Regions from separate parts of the Bacillus sp. MT94 genome, predicted to be linked through region 3. Evidence: riboswitches for the same ligand, from Rfam matches in the RefSeq annotation. Region 3 holds a riboswitch; each other region holds the start of a gene.
The links. Region 3 has a riboswitch for lysine ahead of AC1Q51_RS14535 (amino acid permease). Riboswitches for the same ligand answer to the same signal wherever they lie in the genome.
Positions count from the first base shown of each region.

Region 1: it holds a riboswitch for lysine, as region 3 does, so the genes downstream of both, lysA (diaminopimelate decarboxylase) here and AC1Q51_RS14535 (amino acid permease) in region 3, are expected to answer to the same signal.
Region 2: it holds a riboswitch for lysine, as region 3 does, so the genes downstream of both, AC1Q51_RS00325 (aspartate kinase) here and AC1Q51_RS14535 (amino acid permease) in region 3, are expected to answer to the same signal.

Region 1 is NZ_JBXAEZ010000003.1:36,754-39,030, reverse strand. Features, by position in the region: gene AC1Q51_RS11870 (LTA synthase family protein) at 1-334, opposite strand, end outside; gene AC1Q51_RS11865 (DUF3888 domain-containing protein) at 589-984, shown strand; lysine riboswitch at 1,074-1,255, shown strand; gene lysA (diaminopimelate decarboxylase) at 1,436-2,277, shown strand, end outside.
Region 2 is NZ_JBXAEZ010000001.1:73,940-76,216, forward strand. Features, by position in the region: gene AC1Q51_RS00325 (aspartate kinase) at 1-1,228, opposite strand, end outside; lysine riboswitch at 1,431-1,617, opposite strand; partial or broken gene AC1Q51_RS00330 (hypothetical protein) at 1,809-2,087, shown strand; partial or broken gene AC1Q51_RS00335 (DUF4166 domain-containing protein) at 2,030-2,277, shown strand, end outside.
Region 3 is NZ_JBXAEZ010000003.1:557,849-560,125, reverse strand. Features, by position in the region: gene AC1Q51_RS14535 (amino acid permease) at 1-942, opposite strand, end outside; lysine riboswitch at 1,090-1,271, opposite strand; partial or broken gene AC1Q51_RS14530 (glutamate racemase) at 1,381-1,620, shown strand; gene AC1Q51_RS14525 (DUF3626 domain-containing protein) at 1,733-2,277, shown strand, end outside.

The DNA.
Region 1 (2,277 bases), 520 kb from region 3:
TTGTCCCTAAATCAGCCATATTGTTTGTTTGGAATAAAACCGGGAAAGTAACGAAATCGTTATAGAACCCATAAAACATTGCGTTTCCAAATAAAATAAATGACAGTATAAAACTGATTCCAATTATAATTCGGTTTCGGTACTTAGATGCAAGTAAAGCTAAGCCGAAAAATAAAAGTAACGCAGCTAGTGGATTAATAAAAAGCATGAATTCTTCAAAGAAATTATCAATTTTAATATCAAATGCTAGCTTGTACACAATATATGTTTTAATCCATAGTAAAACGACTGCAACGAGTGCAAATCGCAGTTTTGGAAACAGATGTTGTAGCATAATATACTCCTCTCCTAAAAAGCATGACAGTTCTTGTGAGTCAGTTTGCTTAACGACTCATTTTATATATACGAACAGTCCTTTGTTATTATGATTATTATACTATGAGTATCATTATACGAAAATAAAAGAGAGTTGTGGGCTTTTTTATAATAATCGAGTAGAAAAAGAGTGGTGGGAGACAATAAAACAGAATTTCTATGTATGATAATTATCGTACGCAGAAAGAATCGCGTGATAATACGGAGGTTATAATGCGAAAATTATTATATTTTATAGCATGTAGTAGTGTTATACTTTTTACCTCACCGAGTGTGTCAATAGCTCAATATGATGCACCTCTTATGGAAGATGCACTTTATTCTGTTTTATTTCCAAAAATAAATAAAGCAATTGAAAAACAATATGGAAGTTTGAAACCGTATCAATGTCCTAAAATTATTAGTTTAAAAAAAATGTATAGCGGTACATATTTATTTCAAGCAAGTATTGAAGTGACAAAGTATGAACGTGTTGCTGGGAAAATTGCTCCCCCATTTGAGAAGGTAACGATTACATTTAATAACGAAGAAGGCGAATGGGAAGTGACAAAGATTTCAGTAAAGCGCTTACCAAATGATACAAAATTAAACTGTAAAAAAACAATATAAAAAATTGTTTGACAAATAAAATGGTCCTTTGGTATTGTTAATAGCAACAATTAGATGTTTGAAAATTAAATAGACTTACCTCATCTACTCTCAAAGGTAGAGGCCGCGATAGGAAAGAGTAAGCTATGGGAGATTTCATGGAATCTGTGATCATAGGCTGAAAGGGACTATTGCCGAAATATAAGAATAACCATCTTATTCATATATTGGGACTACATTGAATAAATGTAGTACTGTCATAAGATTTATTTTATGGAGAGCTATTTGGAGATGTTGATGCGGTTTCTTATTTTGAGGAGATAACAACTCGTTTATTTTTTCAATATATATTTTTCCTAATAAGAAACGCGTGTGAACATTGTTCCGCGCGTTTTTTGTCTATCTAAAAGCGTGCTGCAATGAATAGAAGATTGGGGTTATGAGTTTTAGAGGAAATAAGGGAGGAATTTAAATGTATTTACACGGCACAAGCCGAATTAATGGGCAAGGACACTTAGAAATTGGAGGGTGCGATACGACGCAGCTAGCAAAGCAATACGGAACACCACTTTATGTATACGATGAAGAGTCTATTCGAGGAAAATGCCGAGCATTTCATCGTGCTTTTAAAGAAAGTGGTTTCTCTTATCAAGTAGCATATGCAAGCAAGGCGTTCTTGTGCATGGAGATGTGCCGAGTAGCTCGTGAAGAGAATATGTCATTAGACGTTGTTTCTGGAGGAGAATTATATACTGCGCTCCAAGCAGGATTTCCAGCATCACGTATTCATTTTCATGGAAATAATAAAACAGAAGAAGAGATAGTGATGGCTCTTCAGGCGAATATCGGTTGTTTTGTCGTAGATAATTTCTTTGAATTAGAAGTTTTACACGATTTAGCGATGCAACATGGAAAGTTTGTGAACATATTAATTCGTGTAACGCCTGGAGTAGAGGCGCACACACATGAATATATTACAACAGGCCAAGATGATTCGAAATTTGGATTTGGCGTTTCAAACGGTCAAGCGATGCAGGCAATTGGATTTGCTTTACAAAAATCTAATTATAATGTGCTAGGGATTCATTCACATATCGGATCGCAAATATTTGAAACAGCTGGCTTTGTTCGAGCGATTGAAGTTCTTCGCCAATTTTTAGAAGAAGTGAGAGAGCAAACAAACTATGTAGTAAAAGTGTTAAATGTAGGCGGGGGATTTGGAATACGCTACACAGAGTCGGATACACCGTTAACTCTTGAGACATATGTGCGAGCTGTAACAAGTGCAGTGAGAGAACAATTTACTGTATGTGA
Region 2 (2,277 bases), on a different contig from region 3:
AGCTCATTTGCACGAAAGGCTCAATTTTCGCCATAAATGATTGATGCAGTGCCTCAACACCTGTTACTAAATGAAGGCGGTCAATAACGACAGACACTTTAATTTCTGATGTACTTACCATTTTAATATGAATATCTTCTTCTTTTAAAGTAGTAAACATATTTGCAGCGACACCAGGGTTAGATACCATGCCAGATCCTACGATTGATACTTTTGCTAAATGATTTTCATATTCTACTGCTTCATAGTGAAGTGCCTCTTGATTTTGTTCCAATACTTCTAATGTTTCTCTTAAATCATTAGAATGGATGGAGAAGGAGAGATGAACAGTTCCTTCATTTGTAATACTTTGAATGATGATATCTACATTAATATGTGCCGCTGCTAATGTAGAGAAAACAGTTGAAAGTGAACCTTGTTCTAATCCTTTCACTGTGATGCGTGTAATATTATCTTCAAATGCAATACCTTTAACGATTGATTGTTGTTCCATGTTACATTCTCCTTTTACAATTGTTCCGTTTTCTTGTTCCATACTTGAGCGAACTTCTAAAATGACATTATGATTTTTAGCAAACTCAACAGCACGCGGGTGTAATACACCAGCACCGAGGTTTGCAAGTTCTAACATTTCGTCATAAGAAATTTCATCTAATTTATAAGCATCTTTTACAACTCGTGGATCCGTCGTATATACGCCGGTCACATCTGTGTAAATATCACATTTTTTTGCGTTTAGTGCAGCAGCTAATGCGACAGCAGTTGTATCAGAACCGCCTCGTCCAAGCGTTGTAATTTCAAAATCTTCACTGACTCCTTGGAAACCAGCTACAATAACAATCGTGCCTTTAGTAAGATAAGACTGAATTCGATCTGTATTAATTTCAGTAATCCGTGCACTACTATGTACAGATTCTGTCGTAATACCAGCTTGCCATCCTGTTAATGAAATTGCACGATAGCCTTTTGTTTGCAGTGCCATTGTTAATAATGAAATAGTTACTTGCTCTCCTGTCGATAGAAGCATATCCATTTCGCGTTTACTTGGATTTTCTGTAATTGCGTTAGCGAGTGCGACAAGTTCATCCGTGCTTTTTCCCATTGCTGAAACGACAGAGACAACGCTATGACCTCGTTCATATTCTTCAATAATTAAATTTGCTACATGTTGAATGCGCTCGACGCTTCCGACAGAAGTGCCACCAAATTTTTGAACAATTGTTTCCATTGCAAATTCCTTCTTTCGTCTATTTTTAAGAATAGATTAGGAAATATATAAATCCCAATACTCCTGTAGTTACCAGAAAGACAAACAAAAAACACCATCTCAAATAAGTGAGGATGGTGCTGTTACAGGAAAAGGGAAACAGAAAACGGAGCTAATAAAAAAACCGCCAAAAAAGGAATATCATAAAAAATGATATCTCTTTTTTGTAGATAGCTCTTCATACATACACGTCTGTACATATGACAGTTCTGTTTCTATTCGAAAACAGCCCCAATTGATAAATGCAGAGAAATTTATCAATTTCGGCAATACTTCCTTTCATCTAAGTTCATAGACATCTCTGTGTCTCCATTAGAATACTCATAAGTATTGCAACCTCTATCTCACGTTTTAGGCGAGAGTGTTTGATTTATGAAGTTGTTGGTAACATTTGTTTTATAATAATTTAAATTTTTCGGGGAATCAAGTGTTTTATATATATTTTAAAAATTCTTTCTTTTTCTGAGGAAGTTTGTGAAAAATGTAGCAAAATAAATTCATTGCATGTACATTAAACTTATAGTGCATAGGAGGTGGGAGAATGAAAAGGAAACAGCCTATTTATGTTGCGACAAAAATGAACACGACGATGGGAAAATTACGGGAATATACGCAAGAACCAGATATACATACAGAGTGGGATGCTCGCTTTACTGAAATTTCGTATTTAGAGAAAAAAGAAGGAGAACCACAGAAGTTTTTGTATAAAACAAAGATTGGATTTGGGCTTGAAATAGCTGGAGAAGGGGAATCAATAGGTGAAATAAGAAAAGATATTTTAACGCAGTTATGCAATTGGATGGAAACGAAAATGAAATTGTAGATTATTTTGGCGAACCACATTTACTCGTTTCTACACTGCATTTTCATATCGATGAGTTAGGGGCAATGCATATTTCTTCAAAGAAACAATGGTTTTATATGTTTGGAAGAAAAATGCCGTTACCAAAATTTTTGTATGGTGAAGCAAAAATTGTTGAAAGTTATGATGCAACACTACAGTGTTTTCG
Region 3 (2,277 bases):
GATAGAACCGAACAGGGAAGTAAGAGCAAGTAATGCCATCAGTTTCCCACCGCCATGACCCATTGCAGCGTTTAATGCATCTGCTAATGGACGTTCAGAAGCTTGTAATTTATCAACGTGAAGTACACCCATTGTTAAAATTGTAATTCCTAAGTAAATCGCAACTGTAATAAGTAATCCCGCAACTGTTGCACGTTTTACCGTTTTTGGAGAAACAGCACGGTTTGATAAAAGAACGGCTGATTCAATTCCGATAAACGCCCAAAGCGTTGTAAGAGCCGCTAAATTTACTTGTGAAAGAAGACCGTGTGATGCACCTGATTTATCGATCATCGGTGTGTACCATTGTCCAAATTTAGAAGCTTCGAATGCAAATAACGTAACGACGATGAATAAAAGGAATCCAGTTACTTTCGTTGTTGTTGCTAAGAAGTTTAGTTTTCCAGCTCCGCTTACACCATTTGTTAATATAATATGAGTTCCCCAAAGTAAGATGGAACAAATCGTAAATGTAATTAGTTTTCCGACTTCTATGTTAAAAGAACCGATTGAAAATAGCAGTCGCGTATCTTTCATAATTGGGAAGAAGAGTGATAAATATCCCGCAAATGATGTAATGATGGCAACGTTACTTGCCCAGTTTGCAACCCAATATCCCCATACCATACTGAAACCAGCCATTTTTTTCTTTTTTGGTGTTGAGAATAAAGCATATGCATGACTTTGTGGTCCTGTCGTTAAATCAGGACGACGAATTGCTAAATTACCGAAAACAAGAGCTAGCATTAAAACACCAAATCCTGTTGTTAACCAAGCTAAAGTGACACCGAGTGGGCTTGCTGTTTGTGCCAACGTACTTGGCACCATGAAAATACCAGCGCCAACCATGTTACCGACAACGAAAGCTGTTAGTACCCAAAAGCCCCATTTTTTTTGTTGCATAGAAAATACCTCCAAAGTTAGTATAACCAAGTCAAGCGAGGAGATATGTATGTCTTCCTGAGTCAGGAAGAGAAGTCCCAAACAAAACAAAAAAAGCACGTAATCTGCCGCTACATGCTTTCTATCTTATAAGAAACCCACGACATACCTCTCGATAGCTCTCCACAAACGAAACGTTTGTGACAGTTCTGCACTTATTAAATGCAGACCCAGCAAGCGTGCATGGTGGACACGACTTACTTCGGCAACCATTCCTTTCTCATTCCTTCATCAATGCCACTACATCTCCTGAAATGATACTCTTAATGATTGCAACCTCTACCTCACCGAGATACGAATGAGGATTTAAATATTAAATTAACGTCTTTAAGAGTAACAAATGTATTTTTATACGTCAATGGATATAGTAATAATCAGATTATAGAGAAGAGTTTGTGATTAAAAAGGGGGTTAGGAGAAGATGTAACGATTATTAGTTCTGCAGAAGAAACAGCGATAGAGTTAAGTACCATTTTACAGCACAAAGGAATTTTGTCTGACAATCTGAATCCGAAGCATCGTTTTTTTACAACGGGATCTGTTTTATCATTTGAACATATTGCTGAGCGATGGCTAGGATATCACATTTCTGTAGAATGTGTGGATTTACCCGTAAAGAATGCTCGTATCTGTAATTAGACTGTATTAAAGTACTTTTTGTTCAATAAATTAGGTTAGTTGCATAAGAAGGAAAAAATGCACTTTTAATTGAAAGGATTAAGGTCATTTCAATTAAAGGGGAGATTGGATTATGGAATTATCAAGATCTCAATTATTTGCTTTAGAATATATTTCAAAATATGCAGAGAACGAAAAACGTAGGGCTAAAGCAACGATTAATCATATACTTAAAATGTCTAATATTACAGATGAAATATTTGAAGAAGCTGTCGCTAATTTAAAATCTCATGCAAGGATTGCTTTACACTTTCATCCAGACAGACTAGATTCGAATATGAAAAGAGTTGCTGAAGCACTGTTTGAGCAAGGAGTATATAAAAGTCAATTTGAAACGTTGCTATCTAATGGAAGCGTATCTGCTTACCCTGGTGGTGAACGTGACCTTTGGGAAAAGAGAATATTTGGAGGGGCATATCAATTAGAAGGCGTAACGAATGATCAACGTCCAAAATACGGAGCGCTAAATTTGATGTTACATCCAGATGGGCCGGCTCCGCGTTTTGGATCCTGTTATTTTCTCTTATCTCCAAAAGTTTCTTCGCGCTCTACATATACATATTTAGATTCACATCAAGATCCGAAAGAAAAGGGGACTTATGAGGAGTTTGATATGAT